Linked DNA regions of Indioceanicola profundi. Each later gene encodes a partner of the first gene's protein in a complex. Links are inferred from orthologs where the notes say so. Each region holds a gene or a part of one and is shown on either strand. Other genes may lie near its edges.

The links.
Region 2: the proteins of dapF (region 1) and DOL89_RS11155 are in contact, whole or in part, in a solved structure (PDB 5YGU), measured with the Escherichia coli proteins. The link is inferred for Indioceanicola profundi from one-to-one orthologs.

What each region holds. Positions count from the first base shown.
Region 1 is NZ_CP030126.1:3,399,303-3,414,049, reverse strand. The notes cover bases 121-2,962. They hold dapF (diaminopimelate epimerase), read right to left. Parts: upstream 2,045-2,962; coding sequence 1,196-2,044; downstream 121-1,195. Other genes in these bases: cysE (serine O-acetyltransferase), read left to right, coding at 2,226-2,962; mtaB (tRNA (N(6)-L-threonylcarbamoyladenosine(37)-C(2))-methylthiotransferase MtaB), read right to left, coding at 121-1,199. Also shown: more of mtaB, read right to left, coding at 1-120; more of cysE, read left to right, coding at 2,963-3,065; DOL89_RS16275 (DUF2147 domain-containing protein), read right to left, coding at 3,078-3,674; lepA (translation elongation factor 4), read left to right, coding at 3,655-5,457; upp (uracil phosphoribosyltransferase), read right to left, coding at 5,512-6,162; DOL89_RS16260 (hypothetical protein), read right to left, coding at 6,254-6,454; DOL89_RS16255 (ABCB family ABC transporter ATP-binding protein/permease), read left to right, coding at 6,612-8,516; DOL89_RS16250 (PRC-barrel domain-containing protein), read left to right, coding at 8,577-9,119; DOL89_RS16245 (acyltransferase family protein), read left to right, coding at 9,447-10,580; DOL89_RS16240 (diguanylate cyclase), read right to left, coding at 10,614-11,522; tRNA guanosine(34) transglycosylase Tgt, read right to left, coding at 11,627-12,826; DOL89_RS16230 (queuosine precursor transporter), read right to left, coding at 12,936-13,724; rpmB (50S ribosomal protein L28), read right to left, coding at 13,843-14,148; DOL89_RS16220 (histidine kinase dimerization/phosphoacceptor domain -containing protein), read left to right, coding at 14,444-14,747. UniProt on the Escherichia coli protein: Involved in the succinylase branch of the L-lysine biosynthesis and in the biosynthesis of the pentapeptide incorporated in the peptidoglycan moiety. Catalyzes the stereoinversion of LL-2,6-diaminopimelate (L,L-DAP) to meso-diaminopimelate (meso-DAP).
Region 2 is NZ_CP030126.1:2,327,082-2,341,884, reverse strand. What follows is about bases 120-3,017. They hold DOL89_RS11155 (RNA pyrophosphohydrolase), read right to left. Parts: upstream 1,857-3,017; coding sequence 1,383-1,856; downstream 120-1,382. Other genes in these bases: DOL89_RS11150 (indolepyruvate ferredoxin oxidoreductase family protein), read left to right, coding at 2,126-3,017; DOL89_RS11160 (VOC family protein), read right to left, coding at 902-1,282; DOL89_RS11165 (ferritin-like domain-containing protein), read left to right, coding at 120-899. Outside these bases: more of DOL89_RS11165, read left to right, coding at 81-119; more of DOL89_RS11150, read left to right, coding at 3,018-5,629; DOL89_RS11145 (REP-associated tyrosine transposase), read right to left, coding at 5,782-6,147; DOL89_RS11140 (threonine ammonia-lyase), read left to right, coding at 6,851-8,095; folB (dihydroneopterin aldolase), read right to left, coding at 8,119-8,580; DOL89_RS11130 (aromatic ring-hydroxylating oxygenase subunit alpha), read right to left, coding at 8,654-9,688; pyk (pyruvate kinase), read right to left, coding at 9,771-11,210; DOL89_RS11120 (N-formylglutamate amidohydrolase), read left to right, coding at 11,461-12,291; DOL89_RS11115 (DUF1244 domain-containing protein), read left to right, coding at 12,363-12,662; DOL89_RS11110 (DUF2312 domain-containing protein), read left to right, coding at 12,768-13,031; DOL89_RS11105 (TrkH family potassium uptake protein), read left to right, coding at 13,372-14,803. UniProt on the Escherichia coli protein: Master regulator of 5'-end-dependent mRNA decay.

The DNA.
Region 1 (14,747 bases):
AGCACGTCGGCAATGGCGCCGACCTGTGCGGCCAGATGGCGGGCCACGGCGGCCTGTCCCGCCGCGCGCAGCCGCGCCGCACGCTCCTTGCGGACGGGGCCGGGCACCTGGGGCATTCTGGCGGCCGGGGTGCCGGGGCGCGGGCTGTAGGGGAAGACGTGCAGCCAAGTCAGCCCGCACTCCTCCACGATGCGGAGGGAGTTCTGGAACATCTCCTCCGTCTCGGTAGGGAAGCCGGCGATGATGTCGGCCCCGAACACCATGTCGGGGCGCAGGCGGCGCGCCTCGGCGCAGAAGCGGATGGCGTCGGCGCGCAGATGCCGCCGCTTCATCCGCTTCAGCACCATGTCGTCCCCGGCCTGGAGCGACACATGCAGATGCGGCATCAGCCGCGGCTCCTCCGCGATCAGGCGCCAGAGGTCGTCGTCGATCTCCACCGCATCCAGGGAGGACAGGCGCAGGCGCGGCAGCTCCGGCACCAGGGCCAGCAGGCGGCGCACCATCTGGCCCAGCGTGGGCTTGCCCGGCAGGTCGGGGCCGTAGCTGGTGACGTCCACGCCGGTCAGCACCACCTCGCGGTAGCCGCTCTCCACCAGGGCGCGGACCTGGGACACGATCTCCCCGATCGGCACGCTGCGCGAATTGCCCCGGCCATAGGGGATGATGCAGAAGGTGCAGCGGTGGTCGCAGCCATTCTGCACCTGGACGAAGGCGCGGGCGCGGCCCTCCATCCCCTGGATCAGGTGGCCGGCGGTTTCCTTCACCGACATGATGTCGTTGACGCGCACCCGCTCGGTCGCACCGGCGCCGAAATCGGCCCAGGGCTGGGCGGTCAGCTTGGCGTCGTTGCCCAGCACATGGCTCACCTCCGGCATGGCGGCGAAGCTGTCCGGGTTCACTTGGGCGGCGCAGCCGGTGACGACGATCCGCGCCTCCGGCCGGTCGCGGCGCAGCTTGCGGATGGTCTGCCGCGCCTGCCGCTCCGCCTCCGAGGTGACGGCACAGGTGTTGACGATCACCACATCGTCCAGCCCGGCGGCGCGCGCATGGTTGCGCATCACCTCCGACTCATAGGCGTTCAGGCGGCAGCCGAAGGTGACCAGCGTGGGGCCGGCGCCATCCTGCTCGATCACCGGCGGCCCGCCCTCGCCATCGGCGTGGATGTCTTCGCGCTCGCGCAACTGCGTGGCCTCGGTCATGCCGCCACCTCTTCCACGGCCAGCAGCGTGTCCGACAGCTCTCCGGTGAAGGAGGTCGCGACCGGGCCGGTCATCAGCACATGGCCGTCCTCGCGCCACTCGATACGCAGGTCGCCGCCGTCCAGCCGGATGGTGGCCTTGCGGCCGGTCAGGCCGCGGCGGGCGGCCGCCACCAGCACGGCGCAGGCGCCGGTGCCGCAGGCACGGGTGATGCCGGCCCCGCGCTCCCACACCCGCATGCGGATCAGTTCGGGCGACAGGACCTGCGCCACCTCGATGTTGCAGCGCTCGGGGAAAATGGGATGGTGCTCCAGCCCCGGCCCCAGGGCGGCAAGGTCCACGGCCTCCGCATCCGGCACGAAGAACACGGCGTGCGGGTTGCCCATGTTCACACAGGTGGCCCCGTGCAGCGGGCCGGCGGACAGGGGAACGTTCAGCGTGTCCACGGCTTCCGCCAGCGGAATCCGGTCCCAGTCCAGCCGGGCCGGGCCCATATCGACGGTGACGCTGCCATCCGCATTCTCGCGGCTTGCCAGCAGGCCGGCAGTGGTCTCGATTGTGACGGCCTCTGCCCCGGCCTCGCGCGCCAGCAGGCGGGCGACGCAGCGCGTGGCGTTGCCGCAGGCGCCGCTTTCGCTGCCATCCGGATTCAAGATGCGCATGAAGGCGTCCGCGCCCGCGTTGCGGGGCGGTTCGATGAGGATAAGCTGGTCGAAGCCGACGCCGGTGCGACGGTCCGCGATGGCGCGGGCCTGCGCAGGCGTGACGGTAAACCGGTCCTCGCGGGCATCGAGAACAACGAAGTCGTTGCCCAGCCCGTGCATTTTCAAAAATCGGCGCGCCATGATGCGCCCTTATATGGCGATGCGGGGGTGAAGGTAAACGGGCGCTGGCGGCGGGGCGGGAATGCGCCGGGAGGATTGGGGCATTCCTGTGACGATGGGCACTGCGCGCGCCAATATGGTATGAGAACTGTTTGAACCCGGCGGGAAGGCCCGGGACCAGGTTTTTCGGGAGGAGGCGGCGATGCCGGCCTGTGCAGCGCGTATTGACGATCGGGCGGCGCCCACGCCCCTGTGGAAGGAGATGCGGCGGGAGGCGTTCGACGGCGGCCTTGCGGAACCTGCCCTGGCCCGCCTGTTCGAGCGGCTGATTCTGCGCCATGACGATCTGGACGGCGCGCTGGCCGACCTTCTCTCCGCCAAGCTGGCGGGGGAGGTCGGGGCCAACACGCTGTACGACCTGATCCGGCAGGCCCTGGCCGACGAGCCTTGCCTGGTGGAGGCCGCGGCGGTGGATCTGTCCGCCGTGCGCGACCGCGATCCCGCCGCCGCCGGTCTGGTTCATCCCTTCCTGCACTTCAAGGGCTGGCAGGCGCTGCAGGCCCACCGGGTGGCCCATCACTATTGGCAGGCCGGCCGCCACTGGATCGCGCACCATCTGCAGAGCGTGGTGGCGGAGCGGTTCGGGGTGGACATCCACCCTAATGCCCGCATCGGCGTCCGGGTGCTGATCGACCATGCCACCGGCGTGGTGATCGGGGAAACGGCGGTGGTGGGCGACGATGTCTCCATCCTCCAGGGCGTCACGTTGGGCGGCACCGGAAAGGAGTGCGGCGACCGGCATCCCAAGGTGCGCAACGGCGTGCTGATCGGGGCCGGAGCCAAGATCCTGGGCAATATCGAGGTCGGCATGTGCGCCAAGATCGGGGCGGGCAGCGTGGTGCTGCATCCGGTCCCGGCCTACAGCACCGTGGCCGGCGTCCCCGCCCGCGTCGTCGGCCGCCGCGCCAACGAAGTTCCCGCCCTGAACATGGACCACTCCCTGCCGGAAGCGGCCTTCATGGAGAACGGGGCGGGCATCTGACCTGCTCCCGTATCAGCGGGCTTCCGCCGTCATCGGCTGCGTGCAGAGGTCCAGATCGTCCGGGGCAGGCGCCCAGGTCTGGGTCTTGCCCAGCAGGGTCACGTATTTGTAGCCACGCACATTCAGGGTCTCCGGCCCCTCAATGACGATCCGGGCATTATAGGTGCTGCCGGTGGAGGGATCGTAAACCCAGCCATCCTCCCAGGTGTCGGGGCCGTCCCATTCCAGCCCCCACAGGATGACGGCTCCGCACAGTTCCCGGCTGCGTAAATCGGGGTCGGGATTGTTGATGTCCCTGGTCTGGCCCTCGGGATAGACGCTCTTGCGCGCCCACATCAGCCGGCCGCACAGCTTCCCGCCCTCACAGGCGAACAGCTCCACCGCCGCCTTGCCGCCAGGCTTCATCCAGATGCCGGCGGGCACCTGCGGTTCGGCCTGGGCGGAGGCCGGAAGAAGTCCCGCCAGCAGGGCGAGAAGGGGCGCGCAGAGCAGCCGCGAAGCGGCGCGGGCCGCCCATCCGCCGCGCCGACGTTGCACCGCATGCGCCGCGGCCTTATGTTCCTGCGGTCCTTTGAGGTGACCGCGCTCCATGACCGACCTGTCCCACATCCGCAATTTCTCCATCATCGCCCATATCGACCACGGCAAGTCCACCCTTGCCGACCGGCTCATCGAATTCTGCGGCGCCATCGAGGCGCGGGAGATGAAGGCGCAACTGCTCGACAACATGGATATCGAGCGGGAGCGCGGCATCACCATCAAGGCGCAGACCGTCCGGCTGAACTACAAGGCCAAGGACGGCAAGACCTACCAGTTGAACCTCATGGACACGCCGGGCCATGTGGACTTCGCCTATGAGGTCTCCCGCAGCCTTGCCGCCTGCGAAGGCTCCATCCTGGTGGTAGACGCTTCACAGGGCGTCGAGGCGCAGACCCTGGCGAACGTCTATCAGGCCATCGACGCCAACCATGAGATCGTGCCCGTCCTGAACAAAATCGACCTGCCCGCGGCGGACATCCCCCGTGTGAAGCAACAGATCGAGGACGTGATCGGTCTCGACGCCTCCGACGCGGTGGAGGTGTCGGCCAAGTCCGGCATCAACATCGAAGGCGTGCTGGAGGCGATCGTCACCCGCCTGCCGCCGCCCAAGGGCGATGCGGACGCCCCGCTCCAGGCCCTGATCGTGGATAGCTGGTACGACCCCTATCTGGGCGTGGTCGTGCTGGTGCGCGTCATGAACGGGGAGCTGAGGACCGGCCAGAAGGTGCGCTTCATGGCGACCGGCGCCACGCGCGAACTGGACCGCGTCGGCATCTTCGGGCCGAAGAAGATGCAGATCGACCGGCTGGGGCCGGGCGAGATGGGCTTCATCACCGCCGCCATCAAGGACATCCGCGATACCAAGGTGGGCGACACCATCACGGATGAGAAGCGGCAGGCGACCGGCATGCTGCCCGGCTTCAAGCCCAGCATCCCGGTGGTGTTCTGCGGTCTGTTCCCGGCCGACGCCGCGAACTTCGAGGATTTGCGCGACAGCCTGGGCCGTCTGGCGCTGAACGATGCCAGCTTCCAGTTCGAGATGGAGAGCAGTGCCGCGCTGGGCTTCGGCTTCCGCTGCGGCTTCCTGGGCCTGCTGCATCTGGAGATCATCCAGGAGCGGCTGGAGCGCGAGTTCAACCTGGACCTCATCACCACCGCGCCATCGGTCGTCTACCGCATGCACATGACCGACGGCACGGTGAAGGAGCTGCACAACCCGGCCGACATGCCCGATCCCATCCGGATCGACCGGATCGAGGAGCCCTGGATCAAGGCCAGCATCATGCTGCCGGACGAGTATCTAGGCGGCGTGCTGCAGCTCTGCACCGAGCGGCGCGGCATCCAGAAGGACCTCACCTATGTCGGCGGCCGGGCCATGCTGGTCTATGAGCTGCCGCTGAACGAGGTGGTGTTCGACTTTTACGACCGGCTGAAATCCATCTCCCGCGGCTATGCCAGCTTCGATTATCTGCTGGAGGAGTATCGGGAGGGCGACCTGGTCAAGATGTCGATCCTGGTGAACAACGAACCGGTCGACGCGCTGTCCATGATCGTCCACCGCACCCAGGCCGAATATCGCGGCCGCCAGCTGGTGGAGCGGCTGAAGGACCTGATCCCCCGCCACATGTTCAAGATCCCGATCCAGGCCGCCATCGGGGCCAGGGTCATCGCCCGCGAGACTATCGCCGCGATGCGCAAGGACGTGCTGGCCAAGTGCTATGGCGGCGACATCAGCCGCAAGCGCAAGCTTCTGGACAAGCAGAAGGAAGGCAAGAAGCGCATGCGCCAGTTCGGCGAGGTGGAAATCCCGCAAAGCGCCTTCATCGCCGCCCTGCGCATGGGGCAGGAGTAGAACGGAAACGGGGAGCGCCGGCACAGCGCTCCCCGTTCCTGCTTCAGCGGTCCGTTACTTCGTGCCGAACAGCCGGTCGCCGGCATCGCCCAGGCCGGGGACGATGTAGGCGTTCTCGTTCAGATGACTGTCCAGCGCCGCTGTGAAGACCGGCACGTTGGGATGCGCCTCATGGAAGACGCGGACCCCTTCAGGCGCCGAGACCAGCGCCATGAAGCGGATCTGCGCATCCAGCACGCCGTGACGGTTCAGCACGTCCACCGCATGCGCGGCGGAATAGCCGGTCGCCAGCATCGGATCGACCAGGATGAACATGCGGCCGGCCGGGTCCGGCAGCTTGACCAGATATTCCACTGGCCGCTTGGTCTCATGATCGCGGTAGAGGCCGATATGGCCCTCGCGCGCGGCCGGCACCAGCTCCAGCAGCCCTTCGGCCATCACCAGCCCGGCCCGCAGGATCGGCACCACGGCCAGCTTGCGCCCTTCGATCACCGGGGCGTCCATGGACACCAGCGGCGTCTCGATCCGCTCCGTCGTCATGGGCAGGTCGCGGGTGATCTCGTATCCCATCAGCAGTGCGATTTCCCGCAGAAGCTGGCGGAACCCCATGGTAGAGCGCGATTTGTCCCGCATGTGGGACAGTTTGTGCTGGATCAGCGGGTGATCCAGGATGAACAGGTTCGGATGATCGTGATGGGTGCGCATGTCCGCCCGGCAGTCGAAATGGTCGGTCCTGCCGCACGATAGCGGATCGCTCCCGCCACGTCAGCCGCTCCCGTTGCCGTCCTCCGGCGTTTTACGCCGCAACGACCGCAGCCGGCACGGGAGCAGCCTCCTGCGCCTCCACCTGCCCGGCGGTGACGACGGCGAGGCCCAGCAACAGCGTCGCGCCGAGCGCCGCGGCACGGGCCAGCATGGCCTCCCGACCCTGGCGGGTGACGGCTATGGCGCGCGCGCGGTTCCGGCGCTGCGGCATGGTCGGGTGATTCCGGATCATCTCTGCCCCTTTCCCGAAAGCGTTCTGCATCTCGCTTCCTTAACCGGACGGGGCAGCCCTGCGTTCCCACAATGGACGAGAGGGCTTTGCCCATGGCGACATCGCCCCTAGCTTTGGAGTGGATTGACAAAGACGAACGAAGCGAAGTTTCCCGCCCATGCGCCCCTCTGGCCTGCCGACCACCTATGCCCGCCCCGACGTGAACCGCCTGGGGGAGATCGGGACCATCCGCTCCCTGCTGCCCTATCTCTGGCCGCAGGGTCAGGGATCGATCAAGGCGCGGGTCGTGACCGCGTTGCTGTTCCTGGCCATCGCCAAGGCTGCCAACGTGGTCATTCCGATCCTCTACAAGGGCGCGGTGGATGCCCTGTCGGGAGAGGGCGGCGATCTGGCCCGCACGGCGGCGGAAAATCCCGCTGTGGCCATCCCGGTGGGCTTCATCCTGGCCTATGGCCTGGCCCGCGTGCTGTCCCTGGGCTTCGGGGAGCTGCGCGATGCCGTGTTCGAGCGGGTCAGCCAGCGCGCCATGCGCCAGGCGGCGCTGAACACCTTCCGCCATCTGCATGCGTTGTCCCTGCGCTTCCATCTGGAGCGGCAGACCGGCGGCCTGTCCCGGGTGATTGAGCGGGGGACCCGCGCCATCGACAGCATCCTGTCCACCATGCTGTTCAACGTGCTGCCCACATTGCTGGAGATCGCGCTGGTCACGGTGATCCTGTGGCGGATGTTCGACTGGCGCTTCGCGCTGGCCACCTTCGTCACGGTGGCCGGCTATATCGCCTACACCATCACCGTGACCAACTGGCGCACCCGCATCCGCCGGCAGATGCTTGAAGCCGACACCAAGGCCAACGCCAAGGCCATCGACACGCTGCTGAACTACGAGACGGTGAAGTATTTCGGTAATGAGCGGTTCGAGGCGGAGCGGTACGACAAAGCCCTGCACGCCTATGAGAACGCGGCTGTCCGTACCCAGTCCTCCCTGTCCCTGCTGAATGTGGGACAGGGCTTCATCATCGCCGTAGGCGTGGTGGTGGTGATGTGGATGGCGGCCAGCGGCATCGTGGCGGGCACGTTGACCATCGGCGACTTCGTCCTGGTGAACACCTATCTGCTGCAGCTCTACCAGCCGCTGAACCTGTTCGGTTTCGTCTACCGGGGCATCAAGGAAGCCCTGAACGACATGGAGAAGATGTTCGAGCTGATGCAGGTGGACCGGGAGGTGCAGGACCCGCCCGGAGCACAGCCCCTGCGCACCCTGGGCGGGGAGGTCCGGTTCGAGGACGTCTTCTTCGCGTACGATCAGCGCCGTCCCATCCTGAAGGGCATCGATTTCACCGTACCCGCCGGCCGCACCGTGGCGGTGGTGGGGCCGACCGGGGCGGGCAAATCCACCCTGTCCCGCCTGCTCTACCGCTTCTACGACGTCACCGGCGGCTCGATCCGGATCGATGGCCAGGATATCCGCGAGGTGCGGCAGGATTCCCTGCGCGCCGCCATCGGCATCGTTCCCCAGGACACGGTGCTGTTCAACGACACCATCCGCTACAACGTCGCCTACGGCCGCCCCGGAGCCTCGGACGAGGAGGTGGAGCGGGTGGCAGCCAGCGCCCAGATCCTGGACTTCATCCGCGCCCTGCCCGACGGCTGGAACACAGTAGTGGGAGAACGGGGCCTGAAGCTGTCGGGAGGCGAGAAGCAGCGCGTCGCCATTGCCCGGACCCTGCTGAAGGACCCGCCCATCCTGATCCTGGACGAGGCCACCAGCGCGCTGGACACCCATACGGAACGGGAAATCCAGGCGGCATTGACGGAAGCCAGCCGCGGACGCACCACACTGGTGATCGCCCACCGCCTTTCCACCATCGTGGATGCGGATGAGATCATCGTGCTGGATGCCGGCCGCATCGTGGAGCGCGGCACCCATGACGGCCTGCTGGCCCGCGGCGGGGCCTACGCGGCGCTGTGGGCCCGGCAACAGGCCGCCGGCAAGCGCGACGCCGACGGCGCTCCGGAAATTGCGGCCGAAGACGCCGCGGCGGAGGAGGCCGGCCCAGCGTGACGATTCCGGTCGGGGATGGTTGAGAAGGGCAATCCCAACGGAAAACCGGAGGAAATCAGCATGCTAGGCATGAACCGCACCCTGTTGCTGGGCGCCGCCGCAGGCGCGCTTCTCCTCGGCGGCCAGGCCCTGGCGCAGACCGACGCCACCCCGCCCCTGGAAGCCCGGCCGGCTGCGCCGGCGGTGACCACGCCGCAGGGCACCTCCACCGACCCCGCCATGACGCCCGACACCGTGGGCGACGACCGCACGGCCATAGCCTCTCCCCAGGGGCTTCAGGCGGGGATCGCCGACATCGACCTCGACGATCTGGACGACATGGACGTCTACAGCGCCGAAGGGGCCGAGATCGGCGAGATCGATGAGCTGATCCGCCGGAACGGCGAGGTGTTCGCCGTGCTGGAGGTGGATGACGGCTGGTTCAACTGGAACGACCAGGAGGTCCTGGTGCCGCTCCACATGTTCGAGCGCACGGAGCAGGGCCTGCGCCTGCCGCTGACCGAGCAGCAGGCCAAGGAGCTCCGGGAGTATTCCCGCATGGACGGCGATGAGCGTATCAACGACGACCAGGGCACCGTGGCCGAGGTCCTGGGCATCCAGTAACGCCGCACATCCGCGCGCATGAAGGGCCGGTCCCTCCGGGAGCCGGCCCTTTTTCATGTCCCGGTCGCCGCGGCCACCACCTTTTCGGAGCCGCCTCACGCGGCCTGCAGAGCGCCTGCCGCGCTTTGAAACGCAGCGCCGGTCCCGAACGGGGTGCGGCGCTCCCCCATTTCCCGCTGTGACATGGTCCCTGGGCCGGGAATGCGCGCCTCCCCGCCACGTTCATTCTACAGGGACCTGCATAGAAGGCCGGCCGCGAAACGCATTCGGAAGCCGGCACGAGGACCCGCCTGGGCGCTTCCCGCGCCCACAGCGGAGGACGCGAACATGGAGCCACCGCGCCAGATCATGGCGGACCGGCTGGCGGCATTGGATGGGTTGCGGGGCATTGCCGCCCTGCTGGTGGCGCTGCTGCACTTCAAACACTTCGGACCATGGTTCGAAGTGCCGTGGCTTGGCGGGACGCAACTGATCCAGAAGGGATATCTCTGGGTCGACCTCTTCTTCGTGCTCAGCGGATTCATCCTGGCCCATGTCCATGCGGGCGAGTTCCTGGACGGACCCGTCCGATGGAACCGGGTGCGGGGCTTCTGGTGGGCGCGGTTCGCGCGGGTCTATCCGCTCCACATCGCCACGCTGGCGCTGCTGATCGGGCTGGTCGCCACCGGGATGGTCGAAGGCGGCAACAGGTCGGTCGGGCGTTGCTATGATCCCGGCAATCTGGCGGCTTCCGTAGTGCTGCTGAACGCCTGGGGGGTCACAGACGGGCTCTGCTGGAACGTGCCGTCCTGGTCCATCAGCGCGGAGGCCGCGGCCTACGCCCTGTTCCCCTGGCTTGTGCCGCTGGTGATGCTGGTTCCGCGGGGCTGGCATATGGTGCTGCCGGCCGCCTGCATCGGCACGCTGACCCTGCTGGCGGAGGGGTTGGGACAGGGGCGACTGAATCTGCACCATGATTTCGGCGTGGTCCGCTGCCTGCCCTCCTTCATTCTCGGCATCTGGCTGTTCCGCGAATGGCGGAGCGGCGCGCGCTGGCTGCGGCTGGTGCAGACCGATACCGGCTGCGTGCTTGCGGGCGCCACGGTGGCGCTGCTGATGCATCACGGCGTCCATGACGAGCTGACCGTGGCGGCGATGGCGCTGCTGGTGGCGGGACTGTCCGGCAACCGCGGGTCCGCGGGGCGGGTCTTCGGCTCCCGCCCCCTGGTCTGGCTCGGCAGCATCTCCTATGCCGCCTACATGCTGCACTGGCCGTTGCTGCTGGTGATGTGGGCTCTGTTGCAGGCGTGGTTCCCGGGGCAGGAAAGCTCCCCCGGCTATCTGGCCGAGATCGCGCTTTACGCCGTCTTCTTCACCCTGCTTCTGGCGGTCTCCGCGGCGAGCTACCGGCTGGTCGAAGTGCCCGCCCGCCACTGGCTCCGCACCCACAGGCCCGGCGCCGGCCTGTCCTTCCGGGCGTAAGGGCTTCTTCCGCCCAGGCTGTCTGGGGCCTGCTCAGCCGGCGTCGGCTGCCACCAGATCCGCCTCGCCATGACAGACCACCCGGTTCCGTCCGGTGCGCTTGGCGCGGTAGAGGGCCTGGTCGGCCTGGTCCACCAGCTCTTCGAGCGGCGTATGCAGGGTTGCTTCGGCCAAGCCGAAGCTGGCGGTGACGTGCAGGGTGCCGCCGTCGGCGAGTTGCACCGGCAGCGCCTCCAGGTCGGCGCGCAGGCGTTCCAGCACGAACAGCGCTTCCGGCGCGGTCGTGTCCTTCAGCAGGATCAGGATTTCCTCGCCGCCCATCCGAAAAGCCTCGTCGAAGCTGCGGATGCCGCGGTTGATGGCCCCGGCGGCGGCCATCAGGACCCGGTCGCCGGCCTCATGCCCGTAGGTGTCGTTGACCGACTTGAACTTGTCCAGGTCGCACAGGGCCACGCAGAAGGGTCTGCCCATGCGGCGGAAGCGGTTCAGTTCCCGCTCCAGCTCCTCATGCATGCCAGTGCGGTTGCGCAGGCCCGTCAAGGGATCGATGCCGCTGCCGGCAATGCTGAACGCCTTCTCGAACCGGCGGCACTGGGCGATGAAATCCTCGAACTTCTCCACCACCGACTCGTACGCCGGCAGGGTCAGCCGGTCGCCCTCGATCGTGCGGGCCAGCATCAGCCGGGCCATGCGGTGAAGCTGTTCGTGCAGATGGACCAGCCGGTCCACCGCCGGCTGCTCCGTCAACTCGGTGTCGCGGATGCGGCGGACCCAATCCAGGAAGGCCGTGGGCGGCGTCACCGCCTCCACGCCCGGCAGGCCGGACTCCGCATGGAAGAACACCGCCCGGTGCCAGCGGGTCAACCAGCGCAGATGTTCATCCACCACGGGGCCCAGGCTGGCGGCCGTGCTGGAACTGCTGTGCGGGACGGGGCTGGACATGACGGATCAGGTCCTTGTCGAATGCTGACCCATCCAGTTTAGCGCGATTTTGGGTTAATTCATACTCTATCGGAGCGATGCACCGCTCCGGCTGCGGAGGTGCGTCACCCCTGCCACACCCAGCGCCGCCTCGCCTCCTCCAGCGTATTGGTGCGGATCGCCTCGCGCACGTCCCGCATCAGGCGGTTCATGGTGTGGATGTTGTGCAGGCTGACCAGCGACATGGCCAGCAGCTCCCCTGCCTTCAGCAGATGGTGGATATAGGCGCGGCTGTAGGTGCGGCAGGCGTGGCAGCCGCAGCTTTCATCGATAGGGGCCGGGTCCTCGCGGAACCGGGCATTGCGGAGGTTCAGCCGCTCCCCCTTCGCGCCGGGCATCAGGGCCCAGCCATGGCGGGCGATGCGGGTGGGGCTGACGCAGTCGAAAGTATCGATGCCGAGCTTCACGCCCTCGAAGATGTCGACGATGCCGCCGATGCCCAGCAGATGGACCGGCCGGTCGGGATGGACATGCGGCATCGCCATGGCCACCACCTCCACCATCTGGTCCTTGTGCGCGCCCAGGCTTCCGCCCACGGCAGTGGCGAAGAAGGGCCGGCTGGCGGTGTACTCAGCGCTTTCCTTGCGCAGGTCCGGATAGATGCCGCCCTGGATGATGCCGTACATGGCCTGGGGCATGCCGTTGGCGCTGATCCCCCCGCCGCGCTCGAACTCCGCCAGGCTGCGGTCGCCCCAGCGATGGCTCATCCGCATGGAGCGGGCGGTGTAGTCGCGGTCCACATGGAAAGGCGTGCACTCGTCCAACTGCACGATCAGGTCGGCGCCCAGCTTGCGCTGGATGTCGATGGACCGCTCCGGCGTCAGGAACAGCTTCTCGCCGTTCGTGTAGCTGCGGAAGGTCGCCCCCTCCTCGGTGATCTTCAGCAGGGTCTTCTCGCGGGCGGTGCTGCGGCGGCCCTTCACCTCGTCCGCCACGCTGCCATGGCCCATGGCGAAGATCTGGTAGCCGCCGCTGTCGGTCAGCATCGGCCCGTCCCAGCCCATGAATTTGTGCAGCCCGCCCATTGCGGCGACCGTGTCCGCACCGGGCTGGATCATCAGATGGTAGGTGTTGGACAGGATGATGTCCGTCTGCTCCGCCCGGAGCTGCTCCGGCGTCACACCCTTCACGCTGGCCTTGGTGCCGCAGAAGATGAAGTTGGGCGTCTCGATGGTCCCGTGCGGCGTCTCCAGCCGGCCCGTGCGGGCGCGGCTCTCGGGATCGCGGTGGGTGATGTCGAAGGAAAAGCCGGGATAGGAGGTCATCTTATCGGTCTTGCCAGATGCGTAGGTCGCTCGGTGCGGATTGCGACGCCTTGGGGAGGGAGGATGCCGGTGCGGGACCATACAGGACGGGGCTTGGCCCGTCCCCTGCTTAAAGCGCCGCCGTCCCCGCCACCTGCCGTCCCAGCGCCCGGCGGGACAGGTACATGAAGGGCGTGTCCAGCACGGCCAGGGCGAGGCGCATCAGATAGGTGCCCAGGATGTAGGTGAAGACCAGCGCTTCCCAGCTCACCGGGGTCGGGGCGAAGACCACCCAGGCCAGCACGCTGAAGACGATGTTGTCCACCAGACTGGAAATCGCGGTGGAGCCGGTGTTGCGCAGCCACAGATACCGCCCGCCCGTTGCCGCCCGGATGCGCTGGTAGACCCAGACGTCGAAGAGCTGGCTGGTCAGGTAAGCTGTCATGCCGGCCGCGAACAGGGCCGGGGCCGGGGTGAACAGGGCGGCGATATGGTCCTGCATCGGCAGCGCCCATTCCATCTCCGCCCCAGCCTGCGCCGGAGTCATGGGCGAGAAGCCCAGCGTCACGATCATGAAGACCGTGAACAGCAGGTAGGCCGCGAAGCCCAGGAACACCGAGGTGCGCGCCGCTTCCCGCCCGAAATGCTCGGTCAGTATGTCGGTGGCGAGATATGTCGAGCCGAACAGCACCGTGCCCATGGCGACCGGATGGTCGTAGAAGCCGAACTGGACAGGCTTCAGCACCTCCACATTCGCGCCGATCACGGCCACGGCGATGTAGAGATACAGGCCCGCGGCCCCGAACAGGCGGCCCATCAGGAGGATGGCGCCGAAGCACAGCAGGGCCTGACCTAGGAGCAAAAACTCCGGCGGGATGCCGTTCAGGAGCTGGATCAGGGCTGCGGGAGAGAGCGACATGGAACCGGCTCGGGCTGGGGCGCGGACGCGCAAACGCATGCGGCCCCGCGGGTGAGCGCGGGGCCGGATCAGCCCGTCAAGCGGATCGATGCGTCAGCGAAGCTGGGACGCGCCTGTATCAGGCGGCAACGTCGTCCTGCTTCTTCGCGATCGCCTTGGCGATCTGCTTCTTGACCTTCAGCGCGGCCGGGGTCAGGTCGGCGTCGCGGATGTCCAGCAACGCCGCGTCCAGACCGCCCTTGTGCTCGATCGTGCGGATGCCGTTGGTGGACAGGCGCAGGCGCACCATGCGGCCCAGCGCGTCGGACAGCAGCGAGGTTTCCTGCAGGTTGGGCTCCCACCGGCGGCGGGTCTTGTTGTTGGCGTGGCTGACGTTGTTGCCGAACTGCACACCCTTGCCGGTCACGGCGCACTTGCGGGACATCGGAACACCCTATGCTTTGCGGCGAAATCCGCCCACACTGGCGGGGCGGCAAAGATCGCACGGACACACGAAAATCGTAACGCCGGACACAGATGCGCCCGGCGAAGGCGCGCTTTCTAACCGAGGCTGCGATATGAGTCAAGCCGCCGCGACGCATGGAATGCGCGCAGGGCCGCGCCGCTTGGCCCATCACCAGCCGCCTATGCCGTTCGGCATATCTCCAATGCCTTGTGGCGGAGATATTGCCTGATCGGTCTAATAGCCTGCTGCTACATCCGGTCGGGGCCAGTCTGCTATGCGCACCCGTCTGCTGGCCCGACTGCCTGGGTCCACCACCTTCCGGTGGCTCATCGCAGCGGCCATCCTGTTTCCGTTGGCCGTCCTTGCCATTGCCGGCTTCCTCAGCCGGCAGGAGGCTTTGCGCGCGGCCGAACGGAACGTGGCGCAGAAGATCGATATCCTGCATGAGCATGCGGCGAAGCTGTTCGAGACGCAACAGCTTGTTCTCTGGCAGGTGGATGCGCTGATCCGCGGCATGAGTTGGGAGGAGATCGCCGCCTCCCAGGCGCTGCACGGGGAGCTGGTCCGCACCGCGGACG
Region 2 (14,803 bases), 1.1 Mb from region 1 along the record:
TGACAGCGACCGGGCGGGCGGCTCTCCATGGGCCGTCCGCCTGATCCGTTCATGGACAGCACGAAACAGCGTAGGCAGAGATGGCGTACACGCACTGGACGGTAGACGGGCTCCCCTGGGACCAGCTCGACCCCACGAAGGTCGATGCCGATATCCTGAAGGTCTGCAAGGCCGCGGCACTGGTGGAGTACAACGGCCATATCTATGCCGACCTGCTGTGCAACATCTTCCACGACGATCCCGCCTTCCAGCAGGTCGCCCGCGACTGGGCCGTGGAAGAGGTCCAGCACGGCGAGGCGCTTGGCCGCTGGGGCGAGGCGGTGGACCCGTCCTGGAACTTCCAGGAATCCGTCCAGCGCTTCCGCGACGGCTACAAGCTCGACACCAATGCCACGGAATCCGCCCGCGGCAACCGCTCCGGCGAACTGGTGGCCCGGTGCATCGTGGAGACTGGCACCTCCAGCTACTACACCGCCCTGGGCGAGGCCACGGACGAGCCGGTGCTGAAGGAGATCTGCCGCCGCATCGCCGCGGACGAGCTGCGCCACTACAAGCTCTTCTACGACCATCTGAAGCGCTATCTGGACAAGGAAGGGCTGGGCCGCTTCGGCCGCCTCCGCGTCGCCCTGTCCCGCATTAACGAGACGGAGGATGACGAGCTGTCCTTCGCCTACCACGCCGCCAACAACGGCGACGCGCCCTATGTGCGGGAGCAGGCCTTCGCCGCCTATTGCCGCCGCGCCTACAGCTATTACAAGCCGCACCATCTCGACCGGATGGTGGCCATGGTCTTCAAGGCCTCCGGCCTGAAGCCGCAGGGCTGGCTGCACGACATGGCCGCCAAGTTCGCCTACAGCCGCATGCGCAAGAAGGCTGAGAGCTTTGCCGACGCGGCGTAGGCTCAGGTTCCCTGCATGATCTCCAGCCGGTTGCCTCCGGGGTCGCGGACGAAGAACCGCTCCACCCCGGGGATCGGCCGCTCATCGGGCAGCATCTCGATCCCGGACCGGTCCATGGCGCGGCGGCAGGCTGCCAGATCGTCCACCGCCAGGCAGACATGACGCCTGCTGGCTCCGGTTCCAGCAGCACCGGCATCCTCCGCTGTCAGGTGTATCCGGAACCCCGGCAACTGGAACCACGTTCCCTCCTGCCGTTCCCGTGCCGTAGGCTCAACCAGTTGCGGCAACCCCAGCAGGTCCCGGTAGAACCGCACGGCCGCCGCCTCCGCCGCCCGCGGCACGGTGATCTGGACATGGTTCAGGCTAATGACGCGGAACGGCATGCGGAACCCTCACAGTCCGTAGGTCGCAAGAAGCGCAGCGCATTGCGACGACTTCCTGCCGGCTCGACCAACCGTCGTAATCCGCTGCGCTCCTCGCGCCCTACGGCAGATGCGGCCGGAACTCCTCCACCACGGCCTGGTAGATCTGCCGCTTGAAGGGCACGATCAGCCGGATCAGATCGTCCGGATGCACCCACTGCCAGGCATCGAACTCCGGATGCGCGGTGGCGAGGTCAATATCATCATCCCCGCCGGTGAAACGGCACAGCAGCCATTTCTGCTCCTGCCCCCGGAAGCGCCCGCCCCAGACCTTGCCCAGCAGATGCCCCGGCAGGTCGTAGCGATGCCAGCCGGCACTCTCGGCCACGATCTCGGCCTTGGCCGTGCCGATCTCCTCCTCCAGCTCCCGCAGCGCCGCCTCGCGCGGGCTCTCACCGTCGTCGATGCCGCCCTGGGGCATCTGCCAGGCATCCGGCGTATCCTTCCGCCGCCCGACGAACACGCGCCCCTGGTCGTTGATCAGCATGATGCCGACGCAGGGGCGGTAGGGAAGGAGTTCGGGATCGATCTTCATCGCGCGCTCGGCTCAACGGAAAGGGCAGGCCAATCTACACCAGCAGGGCTCGATTTTCAGGGCTCGAATCCAGCGAAAATCCTCCCGCACCGCACCTTCGCACTGCGGCAGCAACATCGCGACATATCGGGCCGATGCCATGCACGATCCCACCACTTTGCTGCGCTGCTTCGGACAGAAAATATGTCAGTAGCATTGACCTATTTTCATGGTTAGCATCGCCCATGTGACCAAGGGTGACCGGCCCGAAACGGATGGGGAGAAACGTGATGGCGCAGGCCGCGAAGCAGCTCGCAACCGTGTCCCTGGACGACAAGTACGCGCTCGAAAAGGGCCGGGTCTACATGACCGGCACCCAGGCGCTGGTGCGCCTGCCCATGCTCCAGCGCCAACGCGACATGGCGGCCGGCCTGAACACCGGCGGCTTCATCTCCGGCTATCGCGGCTCGCCCCTCGGCGCCTACGACCAGGCGCTGTGGCAGGCGCGGCGCTTCCTGAAGAATGGCAATATCCATTTCCAGCCCGGCGTGAATGAGGAGCTGGGCGCCACCGCCGTCTGGGGCAGCCAGCAGGTCAATCTGTGGGGCGGGGCCAAGGTGGATGGCGTCTTCGGCATCTGGTACGGCAAGGGGCCGGGCGTGGACCGCTCCATTGACGCCATCAAGCACGCCAACTTCGCCGGCACGTCGCGCCATGGCGGCGTGCTGGCCTTCGCCGGCGACGACCATGCCTGCAAGTCGTCAACCCTGCCTCACCAGTCCGACCACGCCTTCATCCATGCCTTCCTGCCGGTGATCAATCCGGCCGGGGTGCAGGAATTCCTGGATCTCGGCCTGATCGGCTGGGCCCTGTCGCGCTATGCCGGCACCTGGGTGGGCTTCACCACCGTCGCCGACACCATCGACACCACGGCCATCGTCGACATCGATCCGCTGGGCCTGGACATTGTGATCCCGCAGGATTTCGAGCTGCCGCCCGGCGGGCTGAACATCCGCCTGCACGACACGCCGCTGATCCAGGAAGCGCGGATGATCGATTGGAAGCTGGGCGCGGCCAAGGCCTTCGCCCGCGCCAACCGGATCGACCGCGTCGTCTTCGGGCATGAAAGGCCGCGCCTCGGCATCGTCACCATCGGCAAGTCCTACCTGGATGTCCGCCAGGCGATGGATGAGCTGGAGATGCCGGAGGAGATGGCGAAGGACCTCGGCCTCGGCATCTACAAGGTCGCCATGGCCTGGCCGCTGGAGCCCAGCGGCATCCGCGCCTTCGCCGAACCGGCCGAGCAGCTCATCGTGGTGGAGGAGAAGCGCCCCGTCCTGGAATCCCAGATCAAGGAGCAGCTCTACAACTGGGACCGCCGCCCCTATGTGGTCGGCAAGGAGGATGAGGAGGGCCGCCCCCTCTTCACCGCCAAGGCGGAGCTGTCGCCCATCGACATCGCCAAGGCGATCGCCGAGCGGCTGCTGAAATACGGCCCTAACGAGCATCTCTCCCGCCGGCTGGAGGCGATCGAGGCCCAGCTCCACCGCACCACGGCGGCGGCCACGGTGGTGCGGGCGCCCTTCTACTGCTCCGGCTGCCCGCACAACACCTCCACCCGCCTGCCGGAGGGGAGCCGCGGCCTCGCCGGCATCGGCTGCCACTACATGGTCACCTGGATGGGCCGGAACACCGACGTGTTCTCCCAGATGGGCGGGGAGGGGGTGCACTGGATCGGCCAGTCGCCCTTCGTGGAGGACAGCCACGTCTTCGCCAATCTGGGCGACGGCACCTATTTCCACTCCGGCATCCTGGCCGTGCGCGCCGCCGTCTCGGCCAAGGTGAACATCACCTACAAGATTCTCTACAACGACGCCGTCGCCATGACCGGCGGCCAGCCGGTGGACGGCACCCTGTCCGTCCACGACATCGCCCAGCAGTTGGATGCCGAGGGTGTGGCCCGCATCGTCGTGGTCAGCGACGGGCCGGAGAAGTACGGGATGGGCCAGGGCCTGCCCCACGGCACCAAAATCTTCCACCGCGACGAGCTGGACCAGGTGCAGCGCGACCTGCGCGAGGTGCCCGGCGTCACCGTGCTGATCTATGAGCAGACCTGTGCCGCGGAGAAGCGCCGCCGCCGCAAGCGCGGCAAGTTCCCCGACCCCGCCCGGCGCGTGGTGATCAACGAACTGGTGTGCGAGGGCTGCGGCGACTGCTCCACCCAGAGCAACTGCCTCTCCGTGGTCCCGGTGGAGACGGAGTTCGGCCGCCGCCGCCAGATCGACCAGTCCTCCTGCAACAAGGATTATTCCTGCCTGAAGGGCTTCTGCCCCAGCTTCGTGACGGTGGAGGGCGGCCAGCTCCGCAAGCCGAAGCCCGCCGCCAAGGGCGGGGCCGCGGCGGAGATGGAACTGCCGGAGCCCGCGATCCCCACGCTGGAGAAGCCCTGGAACATCCTGGTCACCGGCATCGGCGGCACCGGCGTGGTCACCATCGGCGCCATCATCGGCATGGCGACGCATCTGGAAGGCCGCGGCTTCACCGCCATGGACATGGCCGGCCTGGCGCAGAAGGGCGGGGCGGTGACCAGCCATCTCCGCATCGCGGAGAAGCCCACGGACATCCACGCCAACCGCATCGTCTCCGGCGGGGCCGACGTGCTGCTGGCCTGCGACGTGGTGGTGGCGGCCAATGCCGACAGCCTGTCCAAGCTGCGGGCCGGCCACACCCGCGCCGTGGTCAACACGGCGGAGGCGGTGACCGCCGCCTTCGTCACCAACCCCGATGCCCGCATCGGCGCCGACAATCTGGTGACCACCATCGCCCGCGCCGCCGGCAGCACCGACCAGGTCGCCTCCCTCGATGCCACGAAAATCGCCACCGCGCTCTGCGGCGACAGCATCGCCACCAACCTCTTCATGCTGGGCTACGCCTGGCAGCAGGGGCTGATCCCGGTCTCCGCCCAGGCCATCGAGCGGGCGATCGAGATGAACGGGGCGGCGGTGCGGATGAACACCGACGCCTTCCGCTGGGGCCGGCGCGCGGCGCTGGACCTGAAGGCTGTGCAGGACGCCGCCTTCCCGAAGGATGAGGGCCCCGCCGGCCTGCACGCCCACCGCAAGCTCTCCGAAACGCTGGAGGAGATGGTGGCCCGCCGGGTGGAGTTCCTGACCGGCTACCAGGACGCCGCCTATGCCCGCACCTATGGCGACTTCGTGGCCAAGGTGCAGGCGGCGGAGGCGGCCAAGACCCCCGGCCGCACCGACCTGACCCGCGCCGTGGCCCGCTACCTCTTCAAGCTGATGTCCTACAAGGACGAGTACGAGGTGGCGCGCCTCTACACCGACACCAAATTCCTGGACGGCATCAAGGCGCAGTTCGAGGGCGACTGGAAGCTGAAGTTCCACCTCGCCCCTCCGGCCACCGCCCCGCGCGACCCGGCCACCGGCCATCTGAAGAAGCAGGAGTTCGGGCCGCGCACCTGGATGATGTTCAAGGCCCTGGCCAAGCTGAAGCGCCTCCGCGGCACCCGCCTCGACCCCTTCGCCCGCAATCCGGAGCGGAAGCTGGAACGCCAGCTCATCGCCGACTACCGCGCGGTGGTGGAGGAGCTGTTGGCGGCCCTGTCCCCCGCCAATCACGCTCTGGCCGTGGACATCGCCAGCATCCCGGAGAAGATCCGCGGCTACGGCCATGTGAAGGACGCGCATCTGGAAAAGGCCAAGGCCGAGGAAGCCCAACTCCTCACCCGCTGGCGCACCCCGCCGACAGCAGTGGCCCAGGCGGCGGAGTAACCGTGGCGTCGCATTCTACGGCTCATCGCGTCCCGTAAATCGGAGCGTCGCATGCCGCTACGCTCCATGCGACCTACGGATCATCGCATCCCGTAGGTCGCAAGAAGGCTAAAGGCCGAATTGCGACACCCCACCCACCGACACCCCGCCCCCTACGGCTCACCTCGCCACGGCCGGGGCGGCTGGTCCGGAATCCAATCCACCGGATAAATCCCGGCCTTCACGAATTTCATGAAGCTGGACCAGGGCCAATCCCGCGGGTGGGCGACATGGCCATGGCTGACGGGATTCCAGTGGAAATAGTCCAGGTGGCGGTTCCAATCCTCCTGGTCGCGGATGCGGTGTTCCCAGAACCGGTTCTGCCAGATGCCTCGCCCACCCCGCGCCGTCTGCGCGGTCGCCTCGGCAGGGGGAAGCCCGCACCGGCGGCTGAAGCGGCTCTTGATGGCCTGCCAACGGCTGGAATAGGCCGCATCGCCGGGCGGCAGGGACCACAGGGCATGCAGATGGTCGGGCATGACCACACCACCATGGCGACGAGGTCGAACGGCCGCTCCTCCCGAACCTCCCGGATCACATCCCGCAGCAGGCCGATTTGGGCCGGGTCATGGAAGACGGGACGGCGACCGGCACAGACCAAAGTGAAAAAGAAGGTCTGCCCCTCGCTCAGATCCCGGCGATACCGCATCCCGCACCCCGGATAAGTAGAGATGCAAATCTATCTCACCCACCCGTAGGTCGCAAGAAGCCGAAGGCGTATTGCGACACCCCAAGCACCCGAACCCGTCGCATTACGGCTTCGCCTCCATGCGACCTACGCGTATCAACCGCCATCTCCCCATTTCTCAATCCTTCTTCCGTGACAACATTCCTATTCTCTGCCATCCTGCCCACGCCCCGCCACCCGGCGGGGCGTGTCTTGGTGAGTTGTGAAAACCGGGCGTCAGCCCCGCCACGCCGGAGCCGCCTTAACGCGACTCCCCCGGCCCCCCGTCTCCTTAGGTGCGTTGAGGGCCGGATATGCTGTGAAATCAATCGGGTAGGTGCCCTCCCCATGGTGCGTTAAGCGTTGCGTTAGTGTCGCCTTAGGTGCGTCAAGCGGTGCCTTTGTTGCGTTAAGGGGCGTGTGGCACGGTCCCGGCCGGCTGCCCCATGGTCAAACCGCACGCTTTGCGCTAAGCCAAGTCAACCGGAACAGTCGTTTCATCTGGAACATCCGTCATGACCACCGCCGCCGCCACCGCACTCCCCGTGACACTGGACGATATCCGCGAGGCCCGAATGGCCATCGCGCCGCATCTGGTGGCGACCCCCTGCATCCCGTCGCGCACGCTGTCGGACATCTGCGGGGCGGAGATCTGGGTGAAGTTCGAGAACCTCCAGTTCACCGCCAGCTTCAAGGAGCGCGGGGCGCTGAACAAGCTGCGCAAGCTGACGGCGGAGGAGCGGGCGCGGGGCGTCATCGCCATGTCGGCGGGCAACCATGCCCAGGGCGTCGCCTACCATGCCGGCCGGCTCGGCATTCCCGCCACCATCGTGATGCCGGAGGGCACGCCCTTCATCAAGGTGGAGCTGACGGAGGGCCACGGCGCCCGCGTCGTGCTGATGGGCAACACGCTGGTGGAGGCCGCGGCCGAGGCGGAGCGGCTGGCGCGGGAGGAGGGGCTGGTCTTCGTCCACCCCTATGACGACCGCGACGTCATCGCCGGCCAGGGCACCGTGGCGCTGGAGATGCTGGAGGCGGCACCCGAGCTGGACGTGCTGGTGGTGCCCATCGGCGGCGGCGGCCTGATCTCCGGCATCGCCACCGCGGCCAAGGCGCTGAAGCCCGGCATCCAGGTGGTGGGGGTGGAGGTGGAGGCCTATCCGGCCATGTACCAGGCCCTGCGCGGCCTGCCCATCGAGGTGGGTGGCGACACCATCGCGGAGGGCATCGCCGTCAAGAAGGTGGGCGCGCTCACCACCGAGATCGTGCGCGCCCTGGTGGACGAGGTCGTGCTGGTCCCCGACGAGGAGGTGGAGCGGGCCGTGGCCCTGTTCCTCAACATCGAGAAGACGGTGGCGGAAGGGGCCGGGGCCGCCGGGCTGGCGGCGGTGCTGAACCACCCGCATCTGTTCCAGGGCAAGAAGGTCGGGCTGGTGCTCTGCGGCGGCAACATCGACAGCCGCCTGCTGGCCCAGGTGATCATGCGCCAGCTCGTCCGCGAAAGCCGGCTGATCGCCGTGCGCATCGTGGTGCCGGACCGCCCCGGCGCGCTGGGCAAGATCACCAGCCTGGTGGGCGAGGCCGGCGGCAACATCATCGAGGCCATGCACCAGCGCCTCTTCACCACCGCCACCGTCAAGGCCACCGACATCGACCTGACCATCGAGTGCCGGTCGAAGAAGCACGCCGAGAAGGTGGTTCAGACCCTGCGGGAGAAGGGCGAGTTCAAGGTCAAGGTGCTGGCCGGCGGGGTGGAGTAGGGGCGGGCGGCCGCCCCCGGGGATCACCCGCGGCTGCGGGTGATCTCGATGCCGACGGCGGCGCACTCGGGGAAGGCGTCGAGCTTTTCCAGGCGGACGGTGGCGGTCTGGACCCGGCCATCCTCCAGCATGCGGCGGCAGATGGTCTCCGCCAGCGTCTCCAGCAGGTTCACATGCCGCTCGGCGATGATGGCGGCAACCCGCTTCAGCGCGTCCTCGTAGCTGACCACGGCGCCGATGGCGTCGCGCCCGTCGGCGGCCCGGTCCAGCACGCCCAGCTCCAGATTGACCCGCAGCCGCTGCGGCGTGGTCTTCTCATGCTCATAGATGCCCACCACCGCCGGCACCACCAGGTCGCGGACGAACAGCCGGGTCAGCGGGCGCGCGGCCAGAGGCTGCGGCTGCGGCTGCGGGGCCGGCTGGCCGGGCAGGCGGGCGGCCGGGTCGGTGATGCGGGCGAAGAGCGTATTCATTGTGCGCTGCATCTAGCACCGCGCCAGGGAGGGAACAAGGCCGCCGCGGCGGTGGGCTGGGTTGTGCGGGCGGCCCCGGGCCGGGTCAACTCCGCCAGCGGAGCGTGACGTCCTTGACCGGATTGCGGAACTCCCGCCCTTCCTCCCTGGCCCGGACCCACTCGTTCTTGAGCTGGTAGTACCAGCGGGCCTGGGTGTCGGCATCCTTGATCAGCATCAGCGACGGGTCGTGGCGCAGCCCCTGCTGCTGCATCACCACCACGTCCCGGTCCTGGCGCAGGAACTTGGCGGCGAAGGGGCGGAGCAGGGGCTTGGCGGCGCTGGCCCAGCCCATGGTCCAGTACATCTGGTTCGTCACCTCCGTCGCCATCGGCCCCAGCGGTGTCACGGTGGTGAGGTTGCAGACATGGTGCCTGCCGACCTGGATGTGTTCGATCCGGATGCCGGGAAGCTGGAACCGGATCTCCGTCTCCGGCGCTCCGCCCAGGATCTTATAGGCGGCGGAGTTGGAGGAGGGGCGGTGTCGCTTCATGACGAAGCCGAAGGGCGCTGGCCCGAACGCCTTCGCCTTCTCGTGCATGGTGCGCTCGCTGCGCCAGAACCAGCTCTTGTGCACATAGGGGCCGTGCGCCGGGTCCATCAGCCCGATCACCGCATGGTCCTGGAAGCAGGGGAACTCCATGGACAGCACCATGTTCGCCCCCCGCCCGTCGGCGAAGTGCGGGACCCGCGGCGGCTCCATCGCGGGCTCGCCCTCGCCCATCCAGATCCAGACATTGCCCTGCACCTCCCGCACCGGATAGCGGCGCACCTTGATGCGGGAGACATCCATCTGCTGCTCCGCCACCAGCGATGGGATGGCGGTGCAGGTTCCGCCCTGGTCGAAGCGCCAGCCGTGATAGCGGCACTCCACCTCGCGCCCGTCGAAGCGGCCGCAGGAGAGCGGGATGCCCCGGTGCGGGCAGATGTCGCGCAGCGCGAACACCTCGCCCGCCGCAGTGCGGCCCAGAAGCACCGGCTGGTCCAGCAGGCTCTTGGCCCGCATCGTTCCCGGCTTCAGCTCCTGGCCGGGCAGGGCGAAGTACCAGATGTCCTGGAGAAGGAAGTTCGGCTCGGCCACGGGACATGCTCACTGGGGTGCGGGGGCGGTCGACGCTTTGAAGCATCAAATGCCGCGCCTGTCACGCCCCGGCCTACGATGTTCAGCCCTCGACCCAGGCGATGCGGAGCACGTTGGTGTTGCCCGGCGTGCCGAAGGGAACGCCGGCGGTGATGACAATGCGCTGGCCGGCAACCGCCAGCCCGTCGTCGGCCGCCAGCCGCTGGGCTTTCTGCACCATTTCGGGGAAGCTGTGGATGTCGGAGGTCTGCACCGCATGCACGCCGAAGGACATGCAGAGCCGCCGCGCCGTCTCGATCCGGCTGGTCAACCCGATGATCGGCACGTCCGGCCGCTCGCGGGCGGCGCGCAGGGTGGTGGAGCCGCTGGTGGTGTATGTGGCGATGCAGGCGGCCTTGATGGTCTGCGCCACCTGCCGGGCCGCCGCGGTGATGGCGTCGGCGGTGGTGCTCTCCAGGTCCGGGTGGCTGGCATCCACGATGGATTTGTAGAGCGGGTCCCGCTCCACCCGCTTGGCGATACGGTCCATCATGGCGACGGCTTCGACAGGGTACTGGCCCGCGGCGGTTTCGGCGCTCAGCATCACGGCGTCGGTGCCGTCATAGACCGCGGTGGCCACGTCGGATGCCTCCGCCCGGGTCGGGGTCGGCGCGCTGATCATGCTTTCCAGCATCTGGGTGGCGACGATCACCGGCTTGCCCGCCATGCGCGCCTCCCGCACGATCCGCTTCTGAATGCTGGGAACGTCCTCCGGCGGCATCTCCACGCCCAGATCGCCGCGGGCCACCATGACGCCGTCCGACAGCTCCACGATCTCTTCCAGGTGCTGGATGGCGGCCGGCTTCTCCATCTTGGACAGCAGGGCGGCGCGGCCGGCGATCAGGCGCTTGGCCTCGGCCACATCCTCCGGCCGCTGCACGAAGCTCAACGCGATCCAGTCCACCCCGATATCCAGTGCGAAGTTCAGGTCGCTGCGGTCCTTCTCGGTCAGGGGGGAGATGCCCAGCACCGCGTTGGGCACGTTCACGCCCTTGCGGTCGGAAATCCTGTTGCCGACCACGACCTCCGTTTCCGCATATCCCTCGCCATGGGACAGGACCCGCAGCCGCACACGACCATCGTCGATCAGCAGTTCGGTGCCGGTCTCGATTGCCTCGAAGATTTCGGGATGGGGCAGGCAGACGCGGGCGGCGTCGCCTGGCGTGCGATCAAGGTCCAGCCGCAACTTCTGTCCGGGCTTCAGCGCGACCGAGCCTTCCTGGAAGGTGCCGACGCGCAGCTTCGGCCCCTGCAGGTCGGCCATGACGCAGATCGGTCGGCCCATCTCCTGCTCCACCGCCCGGATCATCTCCAGGCGCTGGGCATGCTCCTCCTGTTTGCCATGGCTGAAGTTCAACCGGAACACGTCGGCGCCGGCCTGGAACAGGGCGCGGATCATTTCCGGATTGCTGGAGGCGGGTCCCAGTGTGGCGACGATCTTGGTCAGTCGCTCACGGTGAAGGGCGGTAGCGGTGCGCTTCATCTGGAACTCATCCTCCTCTGGGGGACGGGTGGGCTCGGTCCCATTCTTGGGCACCGAGGCCGGTACCGTCATGTAGTGAAATTACATGAAATTGATGATGGCTGTGTTACCAAATCGGCAGCGCTCCCGATCATGCAGGTCATGGGCGGGAAAGCAACCGGATGGGTCAACACGAGTGGCGCGGATTTGACGCCGGCCAATCCGGCGGGCCGGATTGCCGCGATGCGGCGGAGTGCGCTAGAACCGATTCATGCCGCACAGCCCCGACAGAACCGTCGAAAATCCGCCCGTCCCCGCGCTGCTGGGCCCGGACGATCCGCCCGCCGTCACGGAGCTGAATCCGGACGGCGCCGCACCCGCGCTGCTGGTCTGCGACCACGCATCCAACAGCGTCCCGCGCCGCCTTGCCAATCTCGGCCTGCCCGAGTCGGAGCTGGCGCGCCACATCGGCTGGGACATCGGGGCGGCGGACGTGACGCGGGAACTGGCCCGTCTGCTGGACGCACCAGCCGTGTTGTCCGGTTATTCCCGGCTGGTCGTGGATGTGAACCGCCTGCTGGACCATCCCACGCTGATCCCGCCGGTGAGCGATAATACCGTCATCCCCGGCAACACGAACCTGAGCGAACATGACCGGCAGCAGCGGCTGGCGGCGCTGTTCCAGCCCTACCATGACCGCATCGCGGTGAGGCTGGCGACATGCCGGGCGCGGGGCGTGGTGCCGGCCATCATCAGCGTGCACAGCTTCACCCCACGGCTGCTGTCCGAGGGTTTCGACCGGCCCTGGCATATCGGCATTCTGTGGAACCGCGATCCGCGCATCGCCGTGCCGCTGATGGCGGCGCTCAGGGCGGAGGGGGATCTGGTGGTCGGGGACAATGAGCCCTACACCGCACGCGGCGCTATGGGCTACACCATCAATACCCATGCGGAGCCGGCCGGATTGCCCTCCGTGATGCTGGAGATCCGGCAAGACCTGATCGATACGGAAGCGAAGGCTGCCGCCTGGGCCGGCCGACTGGCCCGGCTGTTCCAGCCCATCCTGGCGGGGCCGGAGCTGCGTGAGACGCGGCTCTATTAGCCGGGGGCCGCCCGTTGTCATCGCGCTGCGGCCGCCGATATGCTGAAGCCCGTCATTCCTGGGAGGACCACATGGACGAGAAGACCCGCACCGAGCTGGAGGCCGCCGCTTTCCGCCGGCTGGTCCAACATCTGCGCGAACGGTCGGATGTGCAGAACATCGACCTGATGAACCTGGCCGGCTTCTGCCGCAACTGCCTTTCCAAATGGTACCGGGCCGCGGCGGAGGAGAAAGGGCTGGAGATGAGCTACGACGAGGCGCGCGAGATCGTCTACGGCATGCCGTACGAGGAGTGGAAGACCAAGCACCAGAACGAGGCCACGGACGCCCAGAAGGCGGCCTTCGCCAAGTCCAGCCAGGGCGCGCACTGACGGCACGCATTTGTCTCCCGCGCAGGCTTGGACTCAGCTTGCGCGGGGCGGCGCGTCTGGATATGGTCCCCGGCCTGCATGGGATCATCCGAAAGAGGAATACGAATGTCCGAGGCACCGACGACCGCCGATGTCGGCGGCATTGCCGGCGAGCGCCTGCGCTCCTTCATTGAGCGCATCGAGCGTCTGGAGGAGGAGAAGAAGGGTATCCAGGACGACATCAAGGACATCTTCGCCGAGGCCAAGGGCACCGGTTTCGATACCAAGGTGATGCGTCAGATCATCCGCCTCCGGAAGATGGAAAAGAACGACCGGCAGGAGCTCGACGCCCTGCTGGAGCTGTATATGGCCGCACTCGGCATGGAATAACGGACAGGGGCCGCACCGGAAAACCGGCGCGGCCCTTCCGCTTCCAGCCTGCGGCCCTGTCATGGCCGCAGGCTTCCGGATGGCAGACCTGCTCGGGCTCAATCCCGGAACTACGGGACCTGCCGGCCCTTCCTACCGCGGGCCGGTTGCAAGCCCCCTTACCGTGAACAGGCCACCACGCTTGCCTTCCTACCTCTTATGAGGGTAGGGGAAGAGAGGGGTGGGGCATCCGCCTTGGCAGGCATGCCGGGTCTTTACGTCCGGCATCGCCGTGGCGCACTGTCCCTTGCCAGCGGCATCTGCCGATATGCCGGTTCCGTTCACTTCATTCCGGGGTTCCATGGCCGTCCTGGACGTCCGCCCGATCTTCTACGTTATCGGCTGCCTGCTGCTGGTTCTTTCAGTGGCCATGCTGGCGCCTCTGGCCGTGGATCTCGCCATCGGCCACAGCGACTGGCAGGTGTTCGGCGTGTCCTCGGCGCTGTCCCTGTTCTTCGGCGTGCTGCTGATGCTGACGAACCGACAGGCGGACATCAGCCTGAACCTGCGGCAGACCTTCGTCCTGACCACCGCTGCCTGGGTATCGGTCTGTCTGTTCTGCTCGCTGCCCTTCATGTTCTCCGAGGCGCGGCTGGGCTTTGCCGATGCCTTCTTCGAAAGCATGTCGGGCCTGACGACCACCGGCGGGACGGTGATGACGGGGCTGGGCAACCAGCCGCCGGGGCTGCTGCTCTGGCGGTCGTTGCTGCAATGGCTGGGCGGCATCGGAATCGTGGTGATGGGCATTGTCATCCTGCCCTTCCTGCGGGTCGGCGGAATGCAGCTCTTCCGCTCCGAATCCTCCGACAAGTCGGACAAGGCAATGCCGCGCGCCACCGATCTGGCGCTGGGATTCGGCTGGATTTATCTCTCCCTGACCGTAGTCTGCGCGGTGCTGCTGGTATTTGCGGGCATGAGCGTGTTCGACGCCGTGAACCATGCCATGACGGCGGTAGCGACCGGCGGCTTCTCCACCCAGGACGCCTCCGCCGCCTACTGGGAGGAACCGGCAGTGCACTGGATTCTGATCGTCTTCATGATCTCAGGCAGCCTGCCGTTCGTCCGCTACATCACCCTGGTCCGGGGAGATGCCGTGCCGCTGCTCCGGGACAGTCAGGTCCGACATTTCCTGATTCTGCTGGTCACCATCAGCCTGGCCCTGACCGCCTATCTGCATGTCGAGGCCGGACTGGAAGTGGAGCAGGCTTTGCGCCATGCCTCCTTCAATGTCGTATCCATCGCCACCACCACCGGCTATGCGCTGGGCGATTACACGCTGTGGGGGCCGGGGCCGGTGACCTTGTTCTTCCTGCTGTTCTTCATCGGCGGCTGCACCGGGTCCACCACCGGCAGCGTGAAGATGTTCCGGTATGAGATTCTGTGGCTGGCCCTGCGCACCCAGATCAATCGGCTGTTCAGTCCGCGCCGGGTCCTGGCGCTGACCTATAACGGCAAGCCCGTGGACAGCGACGTCATCATCTCGGTAATGAGCTTCGTCTTCGTCTTCGTCGGGTTGCTGCTGATCCTGTCGGTGCTGATGGGGCTGACGGGGTTGGACTTTGTCACCTCCATCTCCGGCGTGGCGACGGCGCTGAACAATGTTGGTCCCGGTCTCGGCTCCATCATCGGCCCCGCCGGCTCCTTCGCCCCGCTGGAGGATGAGGCCAAATGGGTCCTCTCCCTGGCCATGCTGCTCGGCCGGCTCGAACTGTTCACCGTCCTGGTGCTGTTCA